Regions from separate parts of the Peterkaempfera bronchialis genome, predicted to be linked through region 1. Evidence: riboswitches for the same ligand, from Rfam matches in the RefSeq annotation. Region 1 holds a riboswitch; the other holds the start of a gene.
What was found. Region 1 has a riboswitch for cobalamin ahead of C7M71_RS25965 (hypothetical protein). Riboswitches for the same ligand answer to the same signal wherever they lie in the genome.
Positions count from the first base shown of each region.

Region 2: it holds a riboswitch for cobalamin, as region 1 does, so the genes downstream of both, C7M71_RS23935 (cobalamin biosynthesis protein) here and C7M71_RS25965 (hypothetical protein) in region 1, are expected to answer to the same signal.

Region 1 is NZ_CP031264.1:6,048,167-6,057,026, forward strand. Features, by position in the region: gene C7M71_RS25945 (alpha/beta hydrolase) at 133-1,107, shown strand; gene C7M71_RS25950 (CbtA family protein) at 1,239-2,009, opposite strand; gene C7M71_RS25955 (CbtB domain-containing protein) at 2,024-2,248, opposite strand; gene C7M71_RS25960 (histidine phosphatase family protein) at 2,576-3,187, shown strand; cobalamin riboswitch at 3,254-3,453, shown strand; gene C7M71_RS25965 (hypothetical protein) at 3,575-3,928, shown strand; gene C7M71_RS25970 (hypothetical protein) at 3,934-4,176, opposite strand; gene C7M71_RS25975 (ABC transporter ATP-binding protein) at 4,233-5,132, opposite strand; gene C7M71_RS25980 (FecCD family ABC transporter permease) at 5,143-6,234, opposite strand; gene C7M71_RS25985 (FecCD family ABC transporter permease) at 6,235-7,245, opposite strand; gene C7M71_RS25990 (ABC transporter substrate-binding protein) at 7,835-8,860, shown strand, end outside.
Region 2 is NZ_CP031264.1:5,412,415-5,421,274, reverse strand. Features, by position in the region: gene C7M71_RS23950 (RHS repeat-associated core domain-containing protein) at 1-1,620, opposite strand, end outside; gene C7M71_RS23945 (RHS repeat domain-containing protein) at 1,617-1,886, opposite strand; gene C7M71_RS23940 (hypothetical protein) at 2,036-2,272, shown strand; cobalamin riboswitch at 2,356-2,535, shown strand; gene C7M71_RS23935 (cobalamin biosynthesis protein) at 2,635-3,621, shown strand; gene C7M71_RS23930 (cobyric acid synthase) at 3,618-5,123, shown strand; gene cobN (cobaltochelatase subunit CobN) at 5,207-8,860, shown strand, end outside.

The sequences.
Region 1 (8,860 bases):
CCCGCCGGGCAGCGGCCGCCCCCGCTGCGGCCCGCCCAGGGCCCCCGAGTTGCCGATTCATCCCGCTCTGTGACGATGGCGGAGGTGTGCGTCACCGTGCCCGCCCCGCACCGTCGTGGACAGGAGACCCCCATGGCCGAGCCGCCGCCGCCTCCGCAGGGCCCCGTCCTGGAGCCCGCCGCCAGGGAGTTGGCGGATGCCACCGCCCCGCACCCGCGCAGCTACGAGGTGGAGCCCGAGCAGGGCCGCGACCTCCTCGCCGACCTCCAGCGGGGCGCCGACGTGGCCAAGCCCCAGGCCGACGAGCAGTGGGTGACCGTCCAGGGCGGGCCCACCGGCTCGGTACGCACCCGGATCGTCCGGCCCCCGGGCACCTCCGGGCAGCTGCCGGTGGTGCTCTACCTCCATGGCGCGGGCTGGGTCTTCGGCGACGAGACCACCCATGACCGGCTGGTGCGCGAACTGGCCGTCGGCGCCGAGGCGGCGGTCGTCTTCCCGCTCTACGACCGCGCGCCGGAGGCCAGATACCCCACCCAGATCGAGCAGAACTGGGCGGTGGGGCAGTGGATCGTCGCCGAGGGGGCCGGGCACGGTCTCGACGCCTCCCGCCTCGCGGTGTGCGGTGACTCGGTCGGCGGCAATATGTCCGCCGTCTTCGCGCTGATGGCCAAGGAGCGCGGCGGCGTCCCGCTGCGGGCGCAGGTGCTGCTGTACCCGGTCACCGACGCCGACTTCGGGACCTCCTCGTACCGGCAGTTCGCCGACGGCTACGTCCTCACCCGGGACGGGATGATGTGGTTCTGGAACCAGTACACGGACGACCCGGCGCAGCGTGCCGAGGTCTATGCCTCACCGCTGCGGGCCTCCCTTGACCAGCTGAGCGGACTGCCCCCGGCGCTGGTGATCACCGGCGAGGCCGATGTGCTCCGGGACGAGGGCGAGGCGTACGCCGCCAGGCTCCGCGAGGCCGGGGTCGAGGTCACCGCCGTCCGGGTGCTGGGCATGGTGCACGACTTCCTGATGCTCGACAGTCTGCGCGACTCCCGGGCGGCCGGCGTCGCCCGGCGACTCACCGTGGACGCCCTGCGGCGGGCCCTGCACGGCTGACGGCCCTGCGCGGCTGACGGCGCTGCATAGCTGACGGCGCAGCACTGCTGACGGCGCAGCACCGCGTGCACCCGCCGGGCGTCCCCGGCGGGTGCACGCGGTACCGGTCCTACGGCGCCGCCCTCGCCGCGTCACTGCGCGGCGGCGGCCGTCCCCGAGGGCACCGCCCGGGTCGCGGCCCGGGACGCCTTGGGCTCCAGTGCCCGCTGGGCGAGTTCGCCGAAGAGCAGGCCGAACGCGGTCCACAGGGTGAGCTGGATGGCGAGCGCCGCGATGCGGAACTGCCACAGCAGGGTGGCCGAGAAGTCCGCCGGCACCTCGTTGACGGCCGGCAGCAGGGCGTACGCCAGGCCGACGACCACCGCGAACGCGGCGCCGGCCGCGACGGTGGCGTACCAGTTGCCCCACCGGGGCGCCAGGTAGCGGCCGAGGAGCACGGCGGCGACCGCCAGCAGCACGCTGAGCAGCATCATCAGGAAGTACAGCGCGGTCCGCTTGCCGATGGTGTCGGGTTCGCCGACGGACGGCGGGTTGGCCGGGTACTTCAGGAACGGCACCAGGTAGACGGCGACCAGCGCCGCGAACGACAGCAGCGCCGCAGTCGCCCGGGGGCTGAAGCGGCCGACCCTGCCCAGGGCGAAGCAGAAGGCCAGGGCGGCGATGCCGCCCATGGCGACGCCGAAGATCAGGACGCCGGTGGCCAGCCCGGCGGTCGACTGGAGCGTGCGGCTGACGAGTTCGACCTCATGCTCGTGCTCGTGCGCGTGGGACTCCTCGAAGGCGATGGCGGCGTCGACCCGGGACTCCCCGAGCAGGTACGCCGCGACAAAGGCGAGCACGCCGGCCGCGAGGCCGGCCAGCATGCCGCGGATGAGCAGGGTTCTGGCGAGGGCGGAGTTCATGTGCTCGGCTCCGGTCAGTGGCAGGGGAAGCCGAGGAGATGGCGGCCGTCGTGCACCCACTCGTGCACGGTCTCGCCGGAGATCAGGGAGGTGGCGCCCTGCTCGGCGCCGACGAAGTAGAGCAGCACCAGCATCAGGACGCCGAAGAACACGGCCCACGGCAGGATCGCTCGCACCGGAATCGGGGCGATGCCGGGCTGGGCGGGGGAAACGGCAGGGGGAACAACGGACTCTGCCATGGCAGCCTCCTCTGGGAACACGCGTCCCACTCGTTGGAGCACGACGACGGTGCCGGGTCTGACTCACCGGAGGCCGCCGCCCTCCCCGGGGTGGAGGAGAGCGGTGCCTGCTCGGCATACAGTGGCGCGACCGTGCCGGCCTCTCACCGGACTTCCGTCACACCGTCGTCACATCGACGCGACGGTACCGCGAACCGGCAGACCGGCCAAGAGCGCGCGGACGGGCGCCCGCACCTCGCCCCGTCCCGGACCGCATGGCCGAATCGGCCTGGCGGCAGGCGAGTTGGAGGGTTTGGTGCACCTGTGGGCGAGTGGGAGGGCAGTCCGATGACCGTCAGGGTGATCTTCATCTCAGCGGCGGGCAGCGCCGCGCTGCGGGAGGCGCGGTTCGACGACGGCGGCCCGCTGGACGCGGCCGGGCTGCGCCGGGCGCGGACGGCGGCCGGCACCCTGCCCCCGGCCCGCCGGAGCTACGCCTCCCCGACGGCGCGCTGCCGGGAGACCGCCGAGGCCCTGGGGTTGGCGGCCGAACCCGTGCCCGCGCTGGGCGGCTGCGCGATGGGCCGCTGGCGGGGGCGCCGCCTGGACGAGGTGATGGCCGCCGAGCCGGAGGCGGTCGCCGGGTGGCTCTCGGACCCCTCCTGCGCACCGCACGGCGGCGAGTCCCTGCTGGAGCTGCACACCAGGGTCGCCGGCTGGCTGGACGCGCTGCCCGGCTCAGGGCTGGCGGGCTCTGGGCAGGCGGACTCCGGGCAGGCGGGCTCCGGGCGGGTGGTGGTCGTCGCCGAGCCCGATGTGGTGCGCGCCGCGCTGGTCCATGCCCTCGGGGCGCCGCCGCAGGTCTTCTGGCGGCTGGACGTACCCCCGCTCACCGCCACCGAACTCAGCGGGCGCGACGGCCGGTGGAACCTGCGCTGCGGCACCCCGCTCGGCAGCTGAACCAGCCCCCTCCGCCGACGGACATCTGCACGGCTGTGCAGCCTTGCAGGCGCTCCGTCGCGGCCCATAGGGTGGGCCCGCCGTGGTGCTCGGGAAGCCGGTGCGATACCGGAGCGGCCCTCGCCACTGTGATCGGGAAGTCCGTACTCCACCGTCCCCCGCCCGCCGGGGGAGGAGGCCACGGGAGGCCGTGAGGCGTCCGGGAAGGCCGGTGCACGGACGTCGGACCCGTCAGCCAGGAGACCGGCCACGGCACCGTACGACGTCCATCCACGAGGTGCTGGAGAGACCGCCGCAGATGAGCCTGCCTGCCTGTGCCGCCCGTCCCGCCTGTGCCGCCCCTGCCGCAGGGCCCGCGCCCGAGCGCGCGTCGAACGGAGCCGAGCGGTGAGCAGGCGCCCCGAACCGCCCCGGATCACCTTCGGCGGGAAGCCGGCCGTGGTCCTCAGCCCCGAGGACTACCAGTCCCTGGCCGCCGCACGACGGCAGGTGGGCGGCCAGGCCACCCGGATCAAGGTCCTCAGGCGCGAGCTGGCCGACGCCGTCGCCCTGCTGGCCGAGGCCGAGGCGCAGTTGGCGGACCACCACCGCCACCCGGCCGACGCACCGGCCGACGGACCGGCCGATGCGGCGGCCCCGTGCGCCGGCTGCGGGCTGCTGGAGTCGGTCCGGGAGTGGATGCGGGCGCCGCAGCGCAGCGGCGCCCCCGGCCACTCGGCCGCCGAGCCCGGCGCCGGCTGAACGGGTCAGGCGGCGTACTGCTTGAGCCGGGACTCGAAGTCGCGCAGGGCGCGCTGCGCCCAGCGGTAGCTGCACACGTCGTTCCAGCTGATCGGGTAGGCGTGCCCGGCCCGTACGGTGGGGAGCGCGGTCAGGGCCAGCCCGCCGGCGCCGGCCAGCAGCCCGCGCCGGGTGAGCTGGTTCACGATCTCGGCGAAGCGGGCCTCCAACTCGGGGCCGGCGGGGATGCGGGGGGCGGTGGTGTGCACGGGGGTGGTGCCTTTCTCGGCGGCTTGGGGGCTCGGCGGCTCGGGTTGGGGCGGGGTCAGGCGGTCTGCGCGGCTTCCTGCCGGATGTGGTGGCGGCCGATCGGCAGCACCAGCGGGGTCCGGGAGACCTCGTCGGTGACGATCCGGCAGTCCATGCCGAAGATCTCGCGGACGGTGGCCTCGGTGACCACCTCGGACGGGGTGCCCTCTGCGGCGACCCTGCCGTCCTTCATGGCGATGAGGTGGTCTCCGTAGCGGCAGGCCAGGTTGAGGTCGTGCAGGACCGCGACCACGGTGGTGCCGCGCTGCCGGTTGAGGTCGGTCAGCAGGTCCAGCACCTCCACCTGGTGCGGCAGGTCCAGATAGGTGGTGGGTTCGTCCAGCAGCAGCAGGTCGGTGTGCTGGGCGAGGGCGACGGCGATCCAGACCCGCTGCCGCTGGCCGCCGGAGAGTTCGTCCACCGAGCGCTCGGCCAGTTCCAGGGTGTCGGTGGCGGCCAGTGCCCCCGCGACGGCGTCGTCATCCTGCTCGGTCCAGCGGCGGAACCAGCCCTGGTGCGGGTAGCGGCCGCGCCCGACCAGGTCGGCGACGCGGATGCCGTCGGGGGCCACCGGGGTCTGCGGGAGGATGCCGAGCTTGGCCGCGACCTCCTTGGTGGGGACGGTGTGGATATTGCGGCCGTCCAGCAGCACCTCGCCGGAGCTGGGTGCGAGCAGCCTGGCGAGGCCGCGCAGCAGGGTGGACTTCCCGCAGGCGTTGGGGCCGACGATCATGGTGACCCGGCCGGGCGGGATGTCGGCGGTGATGCCGCTGACCACCTCCTGCCGGTCGTAGCCCAGGTGCAGCCGTTGGGCGCTCAGAGTGTGCCGGGCCGAACCCGGTCGGGCCGAACCCGGTCGGGCCGGGGCGTGCTCGGCCGTGCCGGGCTGGGCCGGGGCGTGCTGTGCCGTCGTCATCGGCTTTTCCTCATCCTCCACGGCCGACCCGGTTGGACCGGGCCAGGAGCCAGAGCAGACAGGGGGCTCCCAGAGCCCCGGTGATCACCCCGACCGGGAACTCGGTCGGGCCCAGCAGATGCTGTCCGGCGAAGTCGCAGCCCAGCATGGTCAGCGCCCCGACCTGCGCGGACAGGGCCAGCGCCGGACCCCGGCCGTGGATCAGCCGGCGGGCGATCGGCCCGGACAGGAAGGCGACAAAGGCCACCGGGCCGGTGGCGGCGGTGGCCACCGCCGCCAGGCAGACGCCCACCAGCACCAGGCCGAGCCGCCCCCGTTCGACCCGTACGCCGAGTCCCCGGGCGGTGTCGTCGCCGAGCGAGAGGGCGGGCAGCGAGCGGGCGGCGATGACGGCGGCGGGCAGCAGCGGGACCAGGCAGAGCAGCAGGGTGCGGGCGCGCTGCCAGTCGCTTGCGCCCAGGCTGCCGGTGAGCCAGACCATGGCCTGCTGGGCGGTGTAGACCTCGGCCCGGGTCATCAGGAAGGAGACCATGCCGGAGAGCGCGGCGGAGACGCCGATGCCGACCAGGACCAGCCGGTAGCCGGTGACTCCGCGCCGCCAGGCCAGCAGGTAGATCGCCACGGCGGTGGCCAGCGCCCCGACCAGGGCGCTCAGCGAGACGGCCGCTCCGCCCAGCCCGAAGAGGACGATCGCGACCACGGCGGCGGCGCTGGCGCCCGAGGTGATGCCGATGACATCGGGGCTGGCCAGCGGGTTGCGTACCAGGTTCTGGAAGATCGCCCCGGAGAGGCCGAAGGCGGCGCCGGAGGCGACGGCGGTCAGCGCCCGGGGCAGCCGGACGTCGAGGACGATGAAGTCGGTGCCCGGGGTGCCGTGGCCGAGCAGCGACCGGAGGACGTCCGGCAGCGGGATGGGGAAGCTGCCGACGGTGAGGGAGTAGCAGAACACGGCGAAGGTGACCGCGCCGAGGACCGAGGCGGCGGTCAGGGTGCCGAGCCGGCCCCGGCGGCGGGCGGCGACCAGGGCGCGGCGGGCGGCGGCGGGTACGGGGCGCGGCGCGGCGGGTGCGGCGGGCGCGGTGGCCAGGTGCTGGGTCGTCATCTACAGGCCCGCCAGCTTCTGCCGGCGGACCAGGGCGACGAAGACCGGGGCGCCGAGGACGGCGGTCACAATGCCCACCTGGATCTCCCCGGGTCGGGCGACGACCCGGCCCACGACGTCCGAGACCAGCAGCAGGGTCGGGGCCAGCAGCATCGCGCAGGGCAGGATCCAGCGGTGGTCGGGGCCGGTGAAGAGCCGCACCGCATGCGGCACGGTGAGGCCGACGAAGCCGATCGGTCCGGCGATGGCCGTGGCGGTGCCGCAGAGCAGGACGGCGGTCACGGCGCAGAAGGCGCGGGCGGCGGTGACGTTCTGGCCCAGCCCCCGGGCGGTGTCGTCGCCGAGGCTCAGGGTGTTGAGCAGCCGTCCGGAGCAGAGCGCGAGCAGCGAGCCGACCACGACAAACGGTCCGGCCTGCCAGGCGACGGACAGGTCCCGCCCGGCCAGTGCGCCGACCTCCCAGAACCGGAACTGGTCGAAGGTACGGGTGTCGGTGAGCAGCAGGGCGCTGGTGAACGAGGTGAGCGCGGCGCTGACCGCCGCCCCGGCCAGGGCCAGCTTGACCGGGGTGGCGCCCTCCCGGCCGAGTGAGCCGACCGTGTACACGACCAGCGCGGCGCAGGCGGCGCCGAGGAAGGCGAACCACACATAGCCGGTGAAGGAGGTGATGCCGAAGACGCTGATCGCGGTCACCACTGAGAGCGCGGCGCCGGAGTTCACCCCCAGCAGCCCGGGGTCGGCCAGCGGGTTGCGGGCCAGTCCCTGCATCACCGTGCCGGCCAGGCCGAGGGCTGCGCCGGCCAGCAGGCCGATCACGGTGCGCGGCAGGCGGAGCGAGGTGACGATCAGTTGGTCGCCGTCGTCGGGGTCGTGGTGCAGCACGGTGTCCAGGACGGTGGAGAGCGGTACGGACTTGGCTCCCACGGCGAGGCTGGCGCCGACCGCCAGGACCAGGGCCACCGCGAGTACCGTCAGGCCCAGTGCCGGTGTCGCCCGGCGGCGCGCTGGCAATGGGCCGGGCGCGGGCAACTGGCCGGGTGCGGGCGCGGGCCTCGCGGGCGCGCGCCGGAGCGCGGGCGAGGGCCACGCGGGCTCGGGGTGGGACGGATCAAGCCTGCCCTGGCGGGGCACGGCGGCGTCCGTGCGGGGGTGTGTGACGTCCACGTGTTCTCCTCGGCGGACCCCTGGTCGGGGATAAGGGAAGGCTAACCTCACCGGCCGTTGGGTTCTGCGCGCGGGCCGGTCTTCGGGGCCTTCGGGGGCCCGGTACGCGGAGTCCGGCAGGACGAGTCATATCGCCGGACGGACAGCCCGGCGGCGGTCTCGGCCCGGTCCGGCGAGCGTCGGATTCCGCGTCCGGAGGCGCAGCATCCCTGCGGAGAGCGGCAGTTGGCGACCCCGGTCGGGGGTGGCGGGCGGCGGTGGGTGGCCGGGTGGCGCGGCGGGATCGCGCTATGCGGTGTCCGGGCGGGGAAATCTGCCTCGAAAGTGCCGCTTAGGGTTGCCAAAGTTAGGTGAACCTAAGTCGCCTCGTCGGCGCTGCTGCCGCCGACCTGAGGCCGCGCCTGGACTCCACCGTGCCCACCCTGGAGGAACCCCCGTGTCCGTGCACCACCAGCCCTCACCGCTCCGCCCCGACGGGATGCCGACCCGGCGCCGCCTGCTCGGCTCGGCTGCGGGCGCCGCCGCCCTGCTGGGCCTTGCCGCCTGCGGCTCGGGCGGCTCCGGCTCCAAGGGTGCCGCTGGGGCGTCCGTCGGGGCGTCCGCCGGGGCGTCGGCCGCCTCGACCCGGGTGGTCGACACCGCCAAGGGGAAGGTCACGGTACCGGCCCGGCCCCAGCGGGTGGTGATCCTCAATGACTTCCCGATGGCCGCGATGTTCGACCTCGGGCAGCTGCCGGTGGGCCTCTTCAACGCCGGCGAGGAGTATGTCGCGCAGCCGTACCTGGAGCGGTGGCGCTCCATCCCCAAGGTCTCCAACGGCGTCGGCGGCACCGTGGAGGTCGAGAAGGTGGCCGCCCTCCAGCCGGACCTGATCATCGGCATCGACGCCCAACCCAACCTGCCGTATGAGCAGCTCAGCCGACTGGCGCCGACCGTACTGCTGCCCTTCAGCAAGTCCAAGACCCCCTGGCGGGACATGGCGGAGCAGACCGCCGTGGTCCTCGGCCTGCCGGACGCCCTCGCCAAGCTCAAGCAGCGCTACGCCGACCGGGCGGCGCAGATCAGGAAGGAGCGCGCGGCGGTGCTGGCGCGCTACCGCTGGGCCCTGCTCCAGGGCGGCTTCGACGAGGGTCAGTGGTGGCTCTACGGACCCGAATCCAACATCGGCGGCATCCTCGCCGCCGCCGGGGCCCGCTTCTCCAGCGGCTCCGTGCGGGTGAAGGAGCAGGCGTCGGTCTCCTATGAGCTGGTGACCTCCCGGCTCTCCGACGCGGACGCGATCTTCTACTACACGACCAACGACGGGAAGCCGGCCAACCTCGGCCCCAAGCTCTTCGCCCAGCAGTCCTTCCAGAAGCTGCCCGCCGTGCGGGCCGGCCACCTCTACGGCAGCATCGCCTTCCTGCCCGCCGGCTACACCGAGGCGCTGATGGCGCTGGACGACTTCGACAGCGCGCTGCGG
Region 2 (8,860 bases), 640 kb from region 1:
CTTGAGGGAGCCCATCAGGCTCCAGTGGCCGGTCGGGTCGGTGCCGGTGAGCGGGTTGTCGTCGGCGTAGGCGAACCGGTCGGCATGGACGGAGGCGGGGACCGGGTTGAGGCCGACGGTGTCGCGGCTGGTGAACTGGCCGATGCTGGGGTTGTACCAGCGGGCGGCCATGTCGACCTGGTTGGTGTCCGGGTCGGTCCACTCGGACTGGTATCCCAGGTGGCCGAGCATTCCGCTGGTCGCGGTGACCTTGCCGAACGGGTCGTAGGTGGTCGAGCCGGTCAGTGCGGCGCCGGAGTCGGTGAACTGCGCGACCACGTCGTCATGCAGATCGGTCATCGCCAGTACCGCGACGCCTCCGGTCCGCACCCCGACCAGCCCGCCCTCGGGGTCGCGGCCGTAGCTGGCCCCGCCGTCGGAGGCGAGGTCGTTGCCGACGCCGGTGTAGGAGAACGTCTGCTGGTCGAGTCCGGTGCCTGCGGTGACCACCCGGTCCAGACCGTCGTAGGCGTAGCTCTGGCCGCCCTGGCTGATCACGCGGTTGAAGGCGTCGGCTGCGGTCGTGGTGGCGCTGCCGAGTTCACTGGTGGTGGTGCGCAGGGTGCCGCGCGGGGTGTAGGCGTAGCTGTTGTGCCCGTCCGAGGTCAGCTCGTTGCGGGCGTCATAGGTGTAGGTGTCGCAGCCGACGCGGGTGCGGTTGCCGGAGGCGTCGTAGCTGTAGCCGGTGGTGGCGGTGCCGTTGTTCCAGGAGGTGAGCCGGTCGGCCCAGTCGTAGGTGTAGGTGTGGGCGGCGGCGCCGACGACGCCGGTGGTGGTCTTCGAGGTCTCGTTGTCGTTGAGGTCGTAGCCGTAGCTGATGGACGCCTCGGTCGACCCGCCGGGGTTGGTCAGTACGTCGCTGGTCAGCCGGTGCAGGGCGTCGTACCCGAGGCTGCGGGTGGCCTTTCCGGTGCCGTAGCTGTTCTGGCTCGACGCATAGCCGAGGTAGAAGCCCGAGTGCCAGGAGGCGTCCTGCGCTACGGCGGTGTAGTTGTGTGCGGTCCCGTTCACCTTCACCCACGCCGACACGGTGAAGCTTCCGGTGGTGTCGACCACCGGGCCGTCCGTGCTGATCGCGGCGTCGGTCCCGTTGAACGCGGCGCTGCCGCCGTGGTCGGTGGACCAGGTCACGCCGCCGTTCACGGTCGCGGTGCGGTGGGAGCCGGAGGAGTCGGCCGCTTCGGCGCCGCCGGTCTCGCCGAGCTTCCAGCGGCCCACCGGGGCGGTGGAGCCGTCGTGGACGGTGGTGGAGCCGGGGTTGCCCAGCGCGTCATAGGTGGCGGTGGTGGTCTCCGGCGTGCCCGAGGCTCCGGTGTGGACGCTCATCACCACGTGGTCGTCCGGGTCGTAGGAGACCTTGGTGGTCCGGGCCAGGTTGGCCGGGTCCAGCGTGGTGGCAGTGGTCCGCGAGGCGGCGTCCACCGTGTAGGTGGTGGTGGTCGCACCGTTGTTGGTGACCTGGCGGACCATGTTCCCGGCGGCGTCGTAGGTGTACTTCGGCTGGGTGGTGGTCAGCTGGCGGCCGTCGAGGTCGAAGGTGTAGTCGGTCTCCCCACCGGCCGGGTCGACCTCCCGGATCATGTTCCCGTAGATGTCGTAGCCGTAGCTGGTGGTCTGCGTCGTTTGGTCAGCAGCCGGCCGAGGTTGTCATAGCTGAAGGTGACGGTGCCGCCGTTGGGGTCGACGATCCGCGCCACATCGCCGTTGTGGTTGTAGGTGTACGACTGCCGTGCCCCGCTGGGGGTGACCGTCGATGCGAGCAGGTACGCGGGCGCATAGCCGGTGTCCGCGGCCGAGGTCGTGGCCGCGGTGTAGGTCGTCGTGGTGGTGCGGCAAGTCGACGGCACCCGGGGTGGGGCGGGTTTGGACCGGGCGAGGGCGGCAAGCCGCAGAGAAGGCCGTGCTGCTGAGGCGCGTATTCCCCATCCGGACGGCCGATGCCCCATGGCGGCGCAGGACCAGCCGCCGCGTCCGTGCCCGAGCCCAGGCGGTTTCCATGATCATGCTCGTCGGCCTGCTGGTCCCGCCCGTGCTGCTGCTGCTCATCCTGGGCATGTCCTGGCTGGAGGACCGGGTGTTCGGCCCGCAGGCGGGCGAGGTGGCGGAGGCAGTGGTGGCGGAGGCAGTGGAAGTGGAGCCGGTGGAGCAGCCGCAGGATCTCGCGGTGCGCCGGCTCGCCCGGGTCACGGCGGCGCGCGGCCGGGCCCGGCACCGGGCACGGTCGGCCGCCTGAGCGCCCCCCGAGCACCCTGCGAGCGTCCTGTGACGCATCGCTCCCAGGGCTGTATTGACGCTGCGACCTGGGGCGTGGTGGGATCTTTGCGCCAATACGGAGGCATGGAGAGGAAGCCGGTGCGAATCCGGCGCGGTCCCGCCACTGTCACCGGGGAGCACCCTCGACCGATGGTCACGGCAGCCGGAAGCACGGCCGCTGGAAGGCCCGGGGGTGTGCCGATCCGGGAGCCAGGAGACTCTCGCCTCCGCTCGTCGATCCAGGGCGCGGACCCTGAGTGAGGACACGCACGCCATGCAGGCTGCCCGGTTCGCAGGCCGACCTTCGGGGTCCACGACCGCTCGTCGCAGCGGCTGACCGGCGTGCGCACGCACACCGCCTTCGCGGTGGGTGCCGTCGCCGGGTATGCCGTGGACGCCCTGCTCGCCGACCCCCGCCGGGGTCATCCGGTCGCCGCCTTCGGTTCGGCCGCCGCCGCGCTGGAGCGGCGGCTCTGGCGTGACCACCGGGGAGCCGGGGCCGCCTTCACCGCGCTCTGCGTGGGCGGGGTCGCCGCCGGGGCGGTGGCGGCCGAGCGCACGGTGGGCCGTTCGGCGTCCGCGCGGGCGCTGCTGGCCGCCGGGGCTGTCTGGACCGTACTCGGCGGCACCTCGCTGACCCGGGAGGCCCGCACCGTCGCCGCCGCCCTCCAGGCCGATGACCTGGACGCCGCGCGGGCCCGGCTGCCGCACCTGTGCGGGCGTGACCCGCGCCATCTGGACCGCGACGGGCTGGCCCGGGCGGTGGTGGAGTCGGTCGCCGAGAACACCGCCGATGCCGTGGTCAACGCCCTCACCTGGGGCGCGCTCGCGGGCACGCCCGGTCTGCTGGCCTTCCGCGCGGTGAACACCCTGGACGCCATGGTGGGCCACCGCTCCCCGCGCCAGCTGCGCTTCGGCTGGGCCTCCGCCCGGCTGGACGACGCGGCGGGCTGGCCCGGCGCCCGGCTGACCGCGCTGCTGACCGTCGCCGCCGCGCCCGAGCCGGGCCGGGCCTGGCGGGTGTGGCGGCGCGACGGCTCGGCGCACCCCAGCCCCAACGCCGGGCAGGCCGAGTCCGCCTTCGCGGGTGCGCTGGGCGTGCGGCTGGGCGGGACGCTGGCGTACGGCAGCCGGGTGGAGCACCGCCCGGTGCTGGGCGCCGAGCTGCGGCCGGTGGCGGTCGGGGACATCGAGCGGGCCTGCCGGCTCTCCCGCCGGGTCGGCCTGCTGGCGCTGGGGACGACGGTGGCCGCCCGGTGGGCGGTCGGCCGACTGCGGAGTACGGGGACACTGCGGAGCACGGGCACCCGGAAGGGGGCGGGGGCGTGAGCGGGGCGCTGCTGGTCGCGGGGACGACCTCGGACGCGGGCAAGAGCGTGGTCACGGCGGGGATCTGCCGCTGGCTGGCCCGGCAGGGCGTGAAGGTGGCGCCGTTCAAGGCGCAGAACATGTCGCTCAACTCCATGGTCACCGCCGACGGCGCCGAGATCGGCCGCGCCCAGGCGATGCAGGCCGCCGCCGCCCGGGTGGAGCCGGAGGCGGCGATGAACCCGGTGCTGCTCAAGCCGGGCGGCGACGGCCGCAGCCAGGTGGTGCTGCTGGGCCGCCCGGTGGCCGAGGTGGGCGCGCTGGACTACCGGGAGCGCAAGCCGGTGCTGCTGGAGCGGTCCCTGGAGTGCCTGGCCGACCTGCGGCGCCGCTTCGATGTGGTGGTCTGCGAGGGCGCCGGCTCCCCCACCGAGATCAATCTGCGGGACCGCGACATCGCCAACATGGGCCTGGCCACCGCCGCCGGGCTGCCCGTGGTGGTGGTCGGCGACATCGACCGGGGCGGGGTCTTCGCCTCGATGTACGGGACGCTGGCGCTGCTCTCCGCCGAGGACCAGCGGCATGTGGCGGGCTGGCTGGTCAACAAGTTCCGCGGCGACGCCCGGCTGCTCCAGCCGGGGCTGGAGATGCTGGAGAAGCTGACGTCACGCCAGGTCCTCGGGGTGCTGCCGATGCTCTCCGGGCTCTGGCTGGACGCCGAGGACTCGCTCGACCTGGACACCGCCGTGGACCGGGGCGGCGCGGGCACTGCCGCCCCGTACGGCGCCGAGGTGCTGCGGGTCGCGGTGGTGCGGCTGCCCCGGCTCTCCAACTTCACCGACCTGGACGCCCTGGCGCAGGAACCGGGCGTACTGGTGCGCTGGGCCTCCCGGCCCGAGGAGGTCGCCGACGCCGACCTGGTGGTGCTGCCCGGCACCCGGGCCACCGTGGCCGACCTGGCCTGGCTGCGGGAGCGCGGGCTGGCCGACGCGATCAGCGGACGGGCGGCGGCGGGACGGCCGGTGCTGGGCGTCTGCGGCGGCTTCCAGATGCTGTCGCGGCTGATCGTGGACGAGGTCGAGTCCGGCGCCGGGCGGGTGCCGGGGCTGGGCCTGCTGCCGGTCCGGGTGGAGTTCGCCCGGGAGAAGACCCTTGGCCGACCGGTCGGCGAGGCGTACGGGGAGCGGGTGGAGGCATACGAGATCCACCACGGCGTGGTGGCGCTGGAAGGCGGCGAACCGTTCCTGGACGGCTGCCGGAGCGGCGCCGTCTGGGGCACCACCTGGCATGGCGCGCTGGAGAACGACGCCTTCCGCCGTGCCTTCCTGGCCGAGGTCGCCCGGCTCGCCGGGCGGGCCTTCGCCCCCGCCCCCGACAGCTGCTTCGCCGACGCCCGCGAGCAGCGGCTCGACCGGCTCGGCGACCTGATCGAGCAGCACGCCGACACGGCCGCGCTCTGGCGGCTGATCGAGGACGGCGTGCCCGCCGACGGGCCGCCGTTCCTCCCCCCGGGTGCGCCGTGAGCCCCGGCCCCGCCGTGAGCCCGAGCCCCCGTCCCCGCCGCGAGACCGCCCCCGCCGTGAACCGAGAACCAGGAGAGACCCCCATGCCCGGCGCCACCGTGCTGCTGCTGTCCACTGCGGACACCGACCTGCTGGCGGCCCGCGCCTCCGGCGCCCCCTACCGGATCGGCAACCCGACCCGGGTCGATGCCGCCGAGGAGCTGCCGTCGCTGCTGGACGGCGCCGATGTGGCCGTGGTGCGGCTGCTCGGCGGCAAGCGGGCGTGGGAGGACGGGCTGGCCGTCATCGCCGCCTCCGGGGTGCCGACCGTGCTGCTGGGCGGCGAGGCCGTACCCGACGCCGAGTTGATGGCGCTCTCCTCGCTGCCCGCCGGTGTGGTCGCCGAGTCGCTGGCGTACCTGGTCGAGGGCGGCCCGGAGAACCTCGCCGAGCTGACCCGGTTCCTCTCCGACACCGTGCTGCTGACCGGTGAGGGATTCGCGCCGCCGCAGCCGATGCCGCAGTTCGGCGTGCACGGCGGGCGCGAGCAGCGGGAGGGGCGGCCCACGGTGGGCGTGCTCTTCTACCGGGCGCATGAGCTGTCCGGCAACACCGCCTTTGTGGATGTGCTCTGCGATGCGGTGGAGGCCAAGGGCGGCAATGCGCTGCCGGTCTACTGCGGTTCGCTGCGGGGAGCCGACGCCGGGCTGTACGAGCTGCTGGGGAACTGCGACGCGGTTGTGGCCACCGTGCTGGCGGCGGGCGGCACGGTGGCGGCCGAGGCGTCGGCGGGCGGCGAGGACGAGACCTGGGACGTGGGCGCGCTGGCCGAGCTGGATGTGCCGGTGATCCAGGGCCTCTGCCTGACCGGCAGCCGGGCCGCCTGGCTGGAGTCGGACGCGGCGCTGTCGCCGATGGACGCGGCGATGCAGGTGGCGATCCCGGAGTTCGACGGCCGGATCGTCTCGGTGCCGTTCTCCTTCAAGGAGACCGGTGCGGACGATGTGCCGGTCTATGTCGCCGACCCGGAGCGGGCGGCGCGGGTGGCCGGGATCGCGGTGCGGTACGCGGCGCTGAAGCACAAGGCCAACGCGGACAAGCGGGTCTGCCTGATGTTCACGGCCTATCCCACCAAGCACTCCCGGGTCGGCAACGCGGTCGGCCTGGACACGCCCGCCTCGGCGGTGCGGCTGCTGGACGCGCTGCGTGCGGCGGGCTACGCCGTGGACGGCTACCCGGACAACGGCGACGAGCTGATCCACCGGCTGATCGCGGCCGGCGGCCACGATGTGGAGTGGCTGACCGAGGACCAGCTGCGGGCCGCCCCGGCGCGGGTGCCGCTGGCCGACTACCGGCGGTGGTTCGAGGCGCTGGAGCCCGGACTGCGGGAGTCGATGCGCGAGCACTGGGGTGAGCCGCCCGGCGGCCTCTATGTGGACGGCGACGAGATCGTGCTGGCCTCGCTCCGGTTCGGCAGCGTGGTCATCATGATCCAGCCGCCGCGCGGCTTCGGCGAGAACCCGATCGCCATCTACCACGACCCCGACCTGCCGCCCTCGCACCACTACATGGCGGCCTACCGCTGGCTGGAGGCCGCGCAGTCGGAGGGCGGCTTCGGCGCCGACGCCATCGTCCACCTGGGCAAGCACGGCACCATGGAGTGGCTGCCCGGCAAGGGCCTCGGCCTCTCCGCCGAGTGCGCCCCGGACGCGGTGCTGGGCGACCTGCCGCTGATCTACCCGTTCATCGTCAACGACCCGGGCGAGGGCACCCAGGCCAAGCGGCGCGGCCACGCGACCGTGGTGGACCACCTGGTGCCGCCGATGGCCCGTGCCGACACCTATGGCGACCTGGCCAAGCTGGAACAGCTGCTTGATGAGTACGCCCTGGTCAGCGATCTGGACCCGGTCAAGGCCCCGGCCGTGCGGGCGCAGATCTGGACGCTGGTGAAGGCCGCCGAGCTCCACCACGACCTGCATGTGGACGAGCAGCCGGACGACGACGCGTTCGACTCGTTTGTGATGCACATCGACGGCTACCTCTGCGAGATCAAGGACGTCCAGATCCGCGACGGGCTGCACATCCTGGGCGGCGGCCCGGTCGGCGAGGCCCGGGTCAACCTGGTGCTGGCCGTGCTGCGCTCCTCCCAGGTGTGGGGCGGCAAGGCCGATGCGCTGCCGGGCCTGCGGGCGTCGCTGGCGGCCGAGTTCGGCCTGGTCGAGAAGGAGCTGCTGGCCGAGCCCGGCGCGGCGGTGAAGGTCCCGGCCGAGCTGACGGCGCTGGTGGACGGCCCGGCGCGGACCGCCTCCGACGCCGTGGACCTGCTGGAGCAGCTCTGCCGCCGGCTGGCCGAGTCCATGGAGCAGCGCGGCTGGGCGGTGGACGCGGCGGCCGGGCTGGTGGCCGAGGTGCTGGGCCGTGGGGTGTCGGGCCGTGGGGTGTCGGGCCGCGAGGTGGCTGACGCCGTACGGGTGCTGGAGTTCGCCGCCGCCGAGGTGGTGCCCCGGCTGGCGCGTACGACGGATGAGATCACCCATGTGCTGCGGGCGCTGCGGGGCGGCTATGTCCCGGCCGGGCCGTCGGGTTCGCCCACCCGAGGGCTGGTCAATGTGCTGCCGACCGGCCGCAACTTCTACTCGGTGGACCCCAAGGCCATCCCGTCCCGGCTGGCCTGGGAGGTCGGCCAGGCGCTGGCCGACTCCCTGGTGGCCCGCTACCTCCAGGACACCGGCGAGCACCCCCGGTCGGTCGGGCTGACCGTCTGGGGCACCTCCTGCATGCGCACCCAGGGCGACGACATCGCCGAGATCCTCGCCCTGCTGGGCTGCCGCCCGGTCTGGGACGACGCCTCCCGCCGGGTCACCGGCTTCGAGGTGATCCCGCTGGCGGAGCTGAACCGGCCCCGGATCGATGTCACGGTGCGGATCTCCGGGTTCTTCCGCGACGCCTTCCCGCATGTGGTGGCGCTGGTGGACGACGCCGTACGGGCCGTGGCGGAGCTGGACGAGCCCGCCGACCGCAACTACGTCCGCGCGCACGCCGACCAGGACACCGCCGAGCACGGCGACCGGCGCCGCGCCACCGCCCGGATCTTCGGCTCCAAGCCGGGCGCCTACGGCGCGGGCCTGCTGCCGCTGATCGACGCCCGCAACTGGCGCTCCGACGCCGACCTGGCCGAGGTCTACGCCGTCTGGGGCGGCTACGCCTATGGGCGCGGTCTTGAGGGCCGGGCCGCGCGCGGGGACATGGAGCAGGCGTTCCGGCGGATCTCGGTCGCGGCGAAGAACGTCGACACCCGTGAGCACGACCTGGTCGACGCGGACGACTACTTCCAGTACCACGGCGGCATGGTGGCCATGGTCCGCCATCTGACCGGCACCTCCCCGGAGGCGTATGTCGGCGACAGCGCGCTGCCCGACCAGGTGAGGACCCGCACCCTGGGCGAGGAGACCCACCGGGTCTTCCGGGCCCGGGTGGTCAACCCGCGCTGGATGGCGGCGATGCGCCGGCACGGCTACAAGGGCGCCTTCGAGATGGCCGCCACCGTGGACTACCTCTTCGGCTACGACGCCACGGCGGGCGTGGTCGACGACTGGATGTACGAGAAGCTGGCGGCGGAGTACGTCTTCGACCCCACCAACCAGGACTTCATGAAGAAGTCCAACCCCTGGGCGCTGCGCGGCATCACCGAGCGCCTGCTGGAGGCCGCCGACCGGCAGCTGTGGGCCGAGCCGGACCAGCAGACCCTGGACCGGCTG